DNA from 3 places in the Streptomyces sp. NPDC006687 genome. Region 2 is predicted to be linked to each of the others. Evidence: riboswitches for the same ligand, from Rfam matches in the RefSeq annotation. Region 2 holds a riboswitch; each other region holds the start of a gene.
What was found. A riboswitch is a leader RNA that binds a small molecule or an ion and turns the genes downstream of it on or off. The one in region 2 is predicted to bind thiamine pyrophosphate.

Region 1 (3,265 bases), on a different contig from region 2:
TTGATCTTGTGCATCGGGACATGGCCCGGGCCCTCGATCATCGTCTGCACGTTGTGCCGCTTGGCGATCGTGTTGAGCTCGCCCAGCGTCTTGAGCTCCGCGAACTGCGCCGCGTCATTGGCGTCCGCGATGGAGCCGGGGCGCAGGCCGTCACCGAGCGAGTAGGTGACGTCGTACGCCGCGAGGATCTCGCAGAGCTCCTCGAAGTTCGTGTAGAGGAAGTTCTCCTTGTGGTGCGCCAGGCACCAGGCCGCCATGATCGAACCGCCGCGCGAGACGATGCCGGTCTTGCGGCGGGCCGTCAGCGGCACGTACGGCAGCAGCACGCCGGCGTGGACCGTCATGTAGTCGACGCCCTGCTCGGCCTGCTCGATGACGGTGTCCTTGTAGATCTCCCAGGTCAGCTCCTCGGCGCGGCCGTCGACCTTCTCCAGAGCCTGGTAGAGCGGCACGGTGCCGATCGGGACGGGGGAGTTGCGCAGGACCCACTCGCGGGTGGTGTGGATGTTGCGGCCGGTCGAGAGGTCCATGACCGTGTCCGCGCCCCACTTGGTGGCCCAGGTCATCTTGTCGACCTCCTCCTCGATGGAGGAAGTGACGGCGGAGTTGCCGATGTTGGCGTTGACCTTCACCAGGAACCGCTTGCCGATGATCATCGGCTCGATCTCCGGGTGGTTCACGTTGGCCGGGAGCACCGCGCGGCCCGCGGCGATCTCCTCGCGGACGACCTCGGGGGAGACGTTCTCGCGGAGGGCGACGTACTCCATCTCCGGGGTGATCTCGCCCCGGCGGGCGTACGCGAGCTGCGTGACGGCCTGCCCGCCACGGCCCCGGCGCGGCAGGCGCGGGCGGCCGGGGAAGACGGCGTCGAGGTTCTTGAGGCCGCCACGGGGCGAGGTGTGCTTGATGCCGTCGTCCTCGGGGCGCACGGGGCGGCCCGCGTACTCCTCGGTGTCGCCCCGGCCGATGATCCAGTTCTCGCGCAGCGGCGGCAGGCCGCGGCGGACGTCGGTCTCGATCTGCGGGTCGGTGTACGGACCGGACGTGTCGTAGAGCGTGACGTCCTTGCCGTTGGTGAGGTGGACCTGGCGGACCGGCACCCGGATGTCCGGGCGGGAACCCGCCAGGTATCCCTTGTGCCAGCCGGGCTGGCGCTCGGTCTGGCCGTCGGCGTCCTGGCCGTCGGCAGGCGTGCGTGCATCCTGAATGGTCATGAGACCTGATCTCCCTACGCCGGCATTACCCGGTAACAGGTTCGGCGGTCGACGCAGCCTCCTCCCGTACGCAATCTCCTGCGCGTACGGTGATCAGCGCCCTCTCAGCCCGGTGCTCCGAGCTCCCGCGTTGTGCAAAGTAGCCCCCACGCTAGCGTCATCTGTGGCGTGCTGAACAGTGGGCCCCCTCATCTGTTGCGATGATCTGCCAGTGACGACCTTGCCGCAGCCCCCCGACGAACTTGCTGAGAGCCCCGGACATGGGCACGGACATGGCCACGGGCACGGACACGGACATGGACATGGCCACGGGCCGGCCGCCCCGGTGTCCAAGCACCTGCGCAAGGTGATCGCCGCCGTGCTGATCCCCTTCGCCGCCGCCGTCTTCGTCGGCATGGTGGTGCTGTGGCCCGGAGGCGCCCCCGCCCACGAGCGCACCGGAGTGGGCTTCGACCGCCAGACCCAGCAGGGCAAGGTGGTCGCCGTCGCCGACGTCGACTGCAAGTCGGTGAACGCCTCGCAGGTACCGCCCGCCGGGGCCGCCCCGGAGGGGCGTGAGGCACCGTCCCCGAAGGCCGGTGCGTGCAAGCGGGCCACCGTCGAGGTGGGCACCGGTCCGGAGAAGGGCCGGGTCTTCTTCGAGATCGTCCAGCCCGGTGCGCCACGGCAGTTGGCGAAGGGGCAGGAGGTGGTGGTCGCCTTCGCGCCGGACGCGCCGCGCGACCTCCAGTACTCCGTGATCGACCTGAACCGGAAGTTCCCGATGGCCCTGCTCGCAGGCATCTTCGCCGTCGCGGTGGTCGTCGTCGGCCGGATGCGGGGACTGTTCGCGCTCGTCGCGCTCGTGGTCAGTTTCGGGGTGCTGACCCTCTTCATCCTCCCGGCCATCCTGCAGGGGTCCAACCCCCTGGTCGTGGCGGTGGTCGGAGCCAGCGCGATCATGCTGATCGCCCTCTACATGTGCCACGGGCTCACCGCCCGCACGTCGGTCGCGGTCCTCGGCACCCTGGTCTCACTGCTGCTGATCGGGCTGCTGGGCTCGCTGTTCATCGACTGGGCGTTCCTGAGCGGGAACACCGACGACAACACCGGGCTGATCCACGGGCTCTACCCGGACATCGACATGAGCGGACTGCTGCTCGCGGGCGTGATCATCGGTTCGCTGGGTGTCCTCGACGACGTGACCGTCACCCAGACCTCCGCCGTCTGGGAACTCCACCAGGCAGACCCGCGGATGGGCTCGCGTGCCCTCTACCGGGCGGCCATCAGGATCGGTCGCGACCACATCGCCTCCGTGGTCAACACCCTCGTGCTGGCCTATGCGGGTGCGGCGCTGCCGCTGCTGCTGCTGTTCTCCATCGCCAACAGCAGCATGGGCACCGTGGCCAACAGCGAGCTGGTGGCGGAGGAAATCGTCCGGACGCTCGTGGGCTCGATCGGACTCGTCGCCTCGGTCCCCGTGACCACGGCGCTGGCCGCCCTGGTCGTGTCCGCGGACCGCCCCGGCCCCGCCCTCGGCGACCCCGCCCAGAGCACGGCGCCGGCCCGCGGCGGCCGGGGCCGGCGACGCAAGCGCTGAAGGATGCGGGACCGGCCGCAGGGAGCGGCGGCCGTCAGCCCGCGCTCTGCTCGTTCTGCTGCTGGGCCTCGGCGAGGATCCTGGCGAGTTCCTCGTCGAGGGTCTCCTCGAAGTCGCCGAGACTGCGCTCCTGACCGAGGGGCACGATCCGGTCGGTGCGGTCGAGGAACGCGACGAGCGGAGCCGCGCCGGCCCGGAACAGGGCCCGGTCGCCGCCGACCTGAAGGCGGATGTGGACGTCGGAGAGTTCCCCCGGTTCGGTGGGGGCGATGTGCACATCGCCGTCGCCGCACGCCCCGTTGATGCCGTCGAGCAGCAGCTCCCGGCCGAACGCCCAGGTCACGGGGGCGTCTCCGGGGAGGTGGAAGGTCAGGCGCACGGCGTAGGGGTCCCGGGCTTCGTACCCGAGCTCCACGGGGATCCGGAACGCGAGCTCCTCGGAAACGAGGAAACTCATCATGACCTCTGCCTG
Region 2 (3,265 bases):
CCGCGCGGCGGATGCGCGGTGCGCGAGGGGTCGACCAGGCGCAGCGCGGTCTCCCGCCGGCGCACCGTCCAGGCGTGGACGGCGAGGATCATCCCGACGGCGGCGAACTGCACCAGCGTCAGCACGGCGGCCGTCGGCAGGTCCAGCAGCTGCGCCGTCTGCCGGTAGACCTCGACCTCCAGCGTGGCGTACGAGGGGCCGCCCAGGATCTGCACGACGCCGAAGGAGCTGAAGGTGAACAGGAACACCATCAGCGCGGCCGCGGCCACCGCCGGGGCCAGCGCGGGCAGGGTCACCCGCCGCCAGGCCGCGAACCGCCCGGCTCCCAGCACCCGGGCGGCCTCCTCCTGGCGCGGGTCCAGCTGGGCCCACAGCCCGCCGACCGTCCGGACGACGACGGCGTAGTTGAAGAAGACGTGGGCGAGCAGGATCGCCCAGACGGTGGTGTCCAGCCGGACGCCCCACACCTCGTCCAGCAGCCCGCCGCGCCCGACCAGGGCCAGGAAGGCCGTGCCGACGACCACGGTCGGCAGCACGAACGGGACGGTGACCAGGGCGCGCAGCAGCTGCTTGCCGGGGAAGGACAAGCGCGCGAACACGTACGCGGCGGGGAGCGCGACGAGCAGGGTCAGCACCGTCGAGGCGAGCGCCTGCCAGGTGGTGAACCAGAGCACACCGGCGATGTCCGGCTGGGCGAGGACCTCGCCGATCCGCCCGAAGTGCCAGCCGTCCCCGGTGTCGAACCCGCGGCCGACGATCGCGGCGACGGGATAGGCGAAGAACAGCCCGAAGAAGGCGAGGGGCACCGCCATCAGAGCGAATCTGACGGCGGTGGCCCGCACGCCCTCCCGCGGGGAGCCGTCGCGTACTACTTCACGACGATCGAGGACCATGCCTTGACCCACTGGTCACGGTTCTTCGCGATGGTCCCGGGGGCCACGTTCTCGGGCTTGTCGATCACCACGCCGTGCTTGGTGAACACCTCCGGCAGCTTCGCGTCCTTGACCACCGGGTTCACGAACATCTGGAGCGGCATGTCCTCCTGGAACTTCTTGCCGATCAGGAAGTCGATGAGGGCCTTGCCGCCCTCCTCGTTCTTCGCGCCCTTCAGCAGCCCCGCGAACTCGACCTGGCGGAAGCAGGTGCCGGTGGCCACGCCCGTGGGCGCCTCGGCCGGCTGGGGCTCGCCGTAGAGGACCTCGACCGGCGGGCTGGTGGCGTAGGAGACGACCAGCGGGCGGTCGCCCTTGGCCTTCTTGCCGCCGGCGGAACCGGAGAACCGCTCGTTGTACGCCTGCTCCCAGCCGTCGACGACCTCGACGCCGTTGTCCTTGAGCTTGCTCCAGTAGTCCTTCCAGGCTTCCTCGCCGTACTTGCCGACGGAGGCGAGGAGGAAGCCGAGACCGGGCGAGGAGGTCGCGGCGTTCTCGGTGACCAGCAGGTTCTTGTACTCGGGCTTGAGCAGGTCGTCGAGCGTCTGCGGCGGGGCGATCTTCTTGTCGGCGAAGTACGCCTTGTCGTAGTTGACGCAGATGTCGCCGGAGTCGACGGGGGTGACGCGGTGCTGGGCGTCGAGGACGTACTCGGGCTTGACGCCGGCCAGGCCCTTGGCCTCGTACGGGGTGAAGATCCCGTTGTCGAGGGCGCGGGAGAGCAGCGTGTTGTCGACGCCGAAGAAGACGTCGCCGCGCGGCGAGCCCTTGGTGAGGATCTCCTGGTTCAGGGCGGCGCCGGCGTCCCCGGACTTGAGCACCTTGACGGTGTAGCCGCTCTGCTGCTCGAACTCCTTCAGGACCGGCTCGGAGACGTTGAAGGAGTCGTGGGAGACCAGGGTGACGGTCTTGGACTTCGGCGCCCCGCTCGCGGCGGCCCCGTCCTCGTCCTTGGCGGCGCCGCCGCACGCGGCCAGGGTGGTGACGCCGAGCGCGGCGGCCAGCGCCGCACCCGCGATCTTCTTGGTGGTGCTCACGGTTGATTCCTCCTGGGTGTGACCAGGAGAAGACGCGGCCCCGCCCGGGCGCTCACATGGAGCGCGGCGCCCGGGCAGGGCGCAACAGCTTGAGGTGGTGACCGAACTTCCTACCCAGAATGACCTGGGCGAGGTTCAGAGGGTCTGCGGCCACGGTGCTCGTCGTGAAACGTGTGCCGCACTCTCAGCGCTGTGGCGCTCCCCTGTCGGAATATGCAGATGTACGCGGGCCAGACTACCGCTCGCTCGCGGCGAGCTGTCCGCACGCTCCGTCGATCTCCTGGCCACGGGTGTCCCGGACGGTCACCGGCACACCGTGGCGGGCGATGGCCTCGACGAAGGCCCGCTCGTCCTCGGGGCGCGAGGCGGTCCACTTGGAGCCGGGGGTCGGGTTCAGCGGGATCAGGTTGACGTGCACGCGCTTGCCCTTGAGCAGGCGGCCCAGGAGGTCACCGCGCCATGCCTGGTCGTTGATGTCGCGGATGAGGGCGTACTCGATGGAGATCCGGCGGCCGGACTTCTCGGCGTACTCCCAGGCCGCGTCGAGGACCTCGCGGACCTTCCAGCGGGTGTTGACGGGCACGAGGGTGTCGCGCAGCTCGTCGTCGGGGGCGTGCAGGGAGACGGCGAGGCGGCACTTGAAGCCCTCGTCGGCGAAGCGCAGCATGGCCGGGACCAGGCCGACGGTGGAGACGGTGATCCCGCGCTGCGACAGGCCCAGCCCGTCGGGCTCGGGGTCGGTGAGGCGGCGGATGGCGCCGACGACCCGCTTGTAGTTCGCGAGGGGCTCGCCCATGCCCATGAAGACGATGTTGGACAGGCGGGCCGGGCCCCCGGGGACCTCGCCGTCGCGCAGGGCGCGCATGCCGTCGACGATCTGGTGCACGATCTCGGCGGTGGAGAGGTTGCGGTCGAGGCCGGCCTGCCCGGTGGCGCAGAACGGGCAGTTCATACCGCAGCCGGCCTGCGAGGAGATGCACATGGTGACCCGGTCGGGGTAGCGCATCAGCACCGACTCGACGAGCGTGCCGTCGTGCAGCTTCCACAGGGTCTTGCGGGTGGTGTCGTTGTCGCAGCTGATGTGCCGGAGGACGTTCATCAGCTCCGGCAGCAGCTCCTGCTGGAGCTTCTCGCGGGAGGCCGCCGGGATGTCGGTCCACTCCGCCGGGTCGTGGGCGTAGCGGGCGAAGTAGTGCTGGGAGAGCTGCTTGGCCCGGAACGGCTTCTCACCGATCGCGGCCACCGCCTCGCGGCGCTCGGCCGGGGTGAGGTCGGCCAGGTGCCGGGGCGGCTTCT
Region 3 (3,265 bases), on a different contig from region 2:
CGGTGTTCGGCAGGACCGCGATGCCGAGCCGGGACAGCACCGACAGGACCGAGCCCTGCACGGTCGGGTCCAGGCGGCGCATCGCCACCGTGGTCAGCTCGGTGCCGGAGGCGATCAGGGCGTGTTCGAGGACCTCCAGGCTGGGAGCCCCGCCCGTGCCCATGATCAGGCGGGAGGAGAAGGTCCGGCCGCCCAGGGTGAACAGGTCGTCGGCCATCGCGCTCAGCCCCCCTGGACCGCGGTGAGGACCTCGACCCGGTCGCCGTCGCCGACGGGGGTCAGGGGCCACCGGCCGCGCGGGACGACGGTCTCGTTGAGGGCGGCGGCGACGCCGGACGGCGCCGTGGTGAGGGTCGCGACCACCGCGTCGAGGGTGGTGCCGGCCGCGATCTCGCGCGGCTCGCCGTTGACGGAGATGGTCATGCGTAGGACTCCTGACGCGTGGCGGAGAAGCGGCGGGGGCTGAAGGGGCGGGCGATCTCCGGCACGGTGCCGGTGGTCAGCAGTTCCGCCATGACGTCGCCGGTGAGCGGGGTCAGCAGCACCCCGTTGCGGTAGTGGCCGGTGGCCAGGTGCAGCCCCGGCAGGTCGGTCGGGCCGAGCAGCGGCGCGTTGTCGGGGGAGCACGGGCGCAGCCCGGCCCGGGTCTCGACCAGGGGGAGCTCGGTGATGCCGGGGACCAGCTCGTGGGCGTCGCGCAGCAGCTCGTAGACCCCGCCGGCGGTGACGGTGGTGTCCCAGCCGAGTTCCTCGCTGGTGGCGCCGACGACCAGCTCGCCGTTCTCGCGCGGCACCAGGTAGACGTGGCTGCCGCGCACCACGGCCCGTACCGTCCGGGACAGGAACGGCGCGTAGGCGACGGGCACGGCCAGCCGCAGCACCTGGCCCTTGACCGGCCGTACGGGAGGGGCCACCTCCGCCGGTACGCCCTCCAGCCGGCCGCTGAGCGAGCCGGCCGCCAGCACCACCTGGCCCGCGCGCAGCTCCGTACCGCCGTCGAGGAGGGCTCCGCGGGCCCGGTCGGCGGTGACCAGCAGCCGCTGCGCGCGGGCGCGGTGGAGGTCGACCCCGGCCCGCTCGCAGGCGGCCAGCAGCGCGGCCGCGAGCCGCCGCGGGTCCACCTGGTGGTCCCCGTCGACCCGCAGTCCGCCGCGCACGCCCGGGGCCAGCATCGGCTCCAGCCGGCGGCACTCGCGGCCGGTGAGCCACTCGGACTCCAGGCCGCAGCGCCGCTGGAGGGCGTGCAGTTCCCGCAGGTGGAGGCGGTCGTCGGCGTCGAGGGCGACGGCGAGGGTGCCGCAGGCGCGGTAGCCGAGGTCCATGCCGCCGCTGGCCTCGGTGAGCTCGGCGGCGAACTCGGGGTAGCGGGCGGCGGAGGCCGTGTTGAGGCCCAGCAGGGCCTCCTCGCCGTAGTGCAGCTCGGTGACGGCGGCGAGCATGCCGGCCGCTACCCGGGCGGCGCCGCCGCCGGGGTCGGGGTCGGCGAGCGCGGTGCGCAGCCCGCTCCGGGCCGCCCGCCAGGCGGTGACCAGGCCGATGATCCCGCCACCGATGACGAGGACGTCGTAGCCCCGGTGGTCGGATCCCCGGCCGGATGTCGCGTCGGATGCGTGCATGGGCGTCCAGCCCCTCCCTTCGCCGGCATGACCCGGATCAGGTTCGTACGGTCGGAGGCCGGCCAGCCTCCCTCTCAGCCCGGTGCGCCCGGACTCCCGCGATAGGTACGGTGGCCAGACTAACCCCGCTGCCGGTGCCGGGTAAGGCTGACTCCCCGCCGCGGCCTCCCCTGTGGCCCCGCCCCGCTTTCCTGACGGGCCGTCAGGTGGCTAGGCTGGCCGGGTGAGTGAGCAGACGGAACAGACGAAGCCCGGCGTCGTGATCGTCGGCGCCGGAATGGCCGGCGTGCAGACCGCCGTGGCCCTGCGCGAACAGGGCTGGACCGGCCCCGTGACCCTGCTGGGCGCCGAACCCCACCAGCCCTACGACCGCCCCCCGCTGTCCAAGGCGGTGCTGCTCGGCAAGGCCGAGGACTCCGCCTTCGACGTCGACTTCGAGGGCCTGCACATCGAGCTGCGCCTCGGCACCGAGGTCACCGCCCTGCGCGCCGCCGACCGCGAGCTGGACACCGAGGCCGGACCGGTCCCGTACGAGGTCCTCGTCCTGGCCACCGGAGTGGTCCCGCTGACCCTGCCCGGCACCGGGGGCGTCCCCGGCGTGCACCTGCTGCGCACCCTCGACGACGCCGCCCGGCTGCGCCCCGTGCTGGCCGCCGCCCCCGGCACCGTCGTGGTCGGGGCCGGCTGGATCGGCGCCGAGTTCGCCACCGCCGCCCGCGAGGCCGGCTGCGCCGTCACCGTGGTCGAGGCCGCCGACCGGGTCCTGGCCGGGGCCCTGCCCGCCGAGGTCGCCGCCCCCATGGCCCGGTGGTACGCCGGAGCCGGGGCCACCCTGCTCACCGGCGCCAGGGTGGCCGCCGTCGAGGAGGGCCGGGTGCTCCTCGCGGACGGTCGCGAGCTGCCCGCCGGTGCCGTCGTCGTCGGCATCGGCGCCCGGCCCGCCACCGACTGGCTCGACGGCAGCGGGGTCGAGCGGGGCCCGGACGGCTCCGTCACCGCCGACGCCCACCTGCGCACTTCCGTGCCCGGGGTGTACGCCGTCGGCGACTGCTCCTCCTTCCCCTCGGCCCGCTACGGGACCCGGCTGCTGGTCCACCACTGGGACAACGCCCTCCAGGGCCCCCGCGCGGTCGCGGCCAACATCGTCGCGGGGGAGCCCGTACGGACCTACGACCCGGTGCCGTACTTCTGGTCCGAGCAGTTCGGCCGCTTCGTGCAGTACGCGGGCCACCACGACGGCGCCGACACCCTGCTGTGGCGCGGCGACCCGGATGGCGACGGCTGGACGGTGTGCTGGCTGCGCGAGGGCGCCCTCGTCGCCCTCCTGGCCGTCGGCCGTCCCCGGGACCTGGCCCAGGGGCGGAAGCTGATCGAGTCGGGCGTGCCCGTGGACCCGGCGCGGGTCGCCGACCCGGGCGTGCCGCTGAAGTCGGCCGCCCTCTGACCCCTGCGGCGGGGCCCGGCGCACGCGGACGGACCCGGACGGACGGGGCCGGGTACCGAGGGCCCCGCCGAGGTGGCAGGCTTGTGTCCGTGACCGAGATTGACGCAAAGATCGATGCCCTTGTCCCCTCGTGGCTGTACCTCCCCGACATCGCGGAGATGCTCGACGTCGAGGTGACCCGGGTCCGCCAGATGGTCAAGGAAGG

Region 1: linked by a shared signal. The riboswitch ahead of thiC (phosphomethylpyrimidine synthase ThiC) and the one ahead of ABZ716_RS00385 (thiamine ABC transporter substrate-binding protein) in region 2 are both predicted to bind thiamine pyrophosphate.
Region 3: linked by a shared signal. The riboswitch ahead of thiO (glycine oxidase ThiO) and the one ahead of ABZ716_RS00385 (thiamine ABC transporter substrate-binding protein) in region 2 are both predicted to bind thiamine pyrophosphate.

The regions. Positions count from the first base shown of each region.
Region 1 is NZ_JBEYJJ010000007.1:158,929-162,193, forward strand. It holds gene thiC (phosphomethylpyrimidine synthase ThiC) at 1-1,214, opposite strand, end outside; TPP riboswitch at 1,209-1,353, opposite strand; gene ABZ716_RS11580 (YibE/F family protein) at 1,435-2,793, shown strand; gene ABZ716_RS11585 (SsgA family sporulation/cell division regulator) at 2,828-3,265, opposite strand, start outside.
Region 2 is NZ_JBEYJJ010000001.1:88,432-91,696, forward strand. It holds gene ABZ716_RS00380 (iron ABC transporter permease) at 1-812, opposite strand, end outside; gene ABZ716_RS00385 (thiamine ABC transporter substrate-binding protein) at 869-1,969, opposite strand; TPP riboswitch at 2,059-2,184, opposite strand; gene rlmN (23S rRNA (adenine(2503)-C(2))-methyltransferase RlmN) at 2,205-3,265, opposite strand, start outside.
Region 3 is NZ_JBEYJJ010000005.1:310,807-314,071, reverse strand. It holds gene ABZ716_RS09360 (thiazole synthase) at 1-217, opposite strand, end outside; gene thiS (sulfur carrier protein ThiS) at 223-423, opposite strand; gene thiO (glycine oxidase ThiO) at 420-1,616, opposite strand; TPP riboswitch at 1,614-1,726, opposite strand; gene ABZ716_RS09345 (FAD-dependent oxidoreductase) at 1,894-3,060, shown strand; gene ABZ716_RS09340 (Rv2175c family DNA-binding protein) at 3,150-3,265, shown strand, end outside.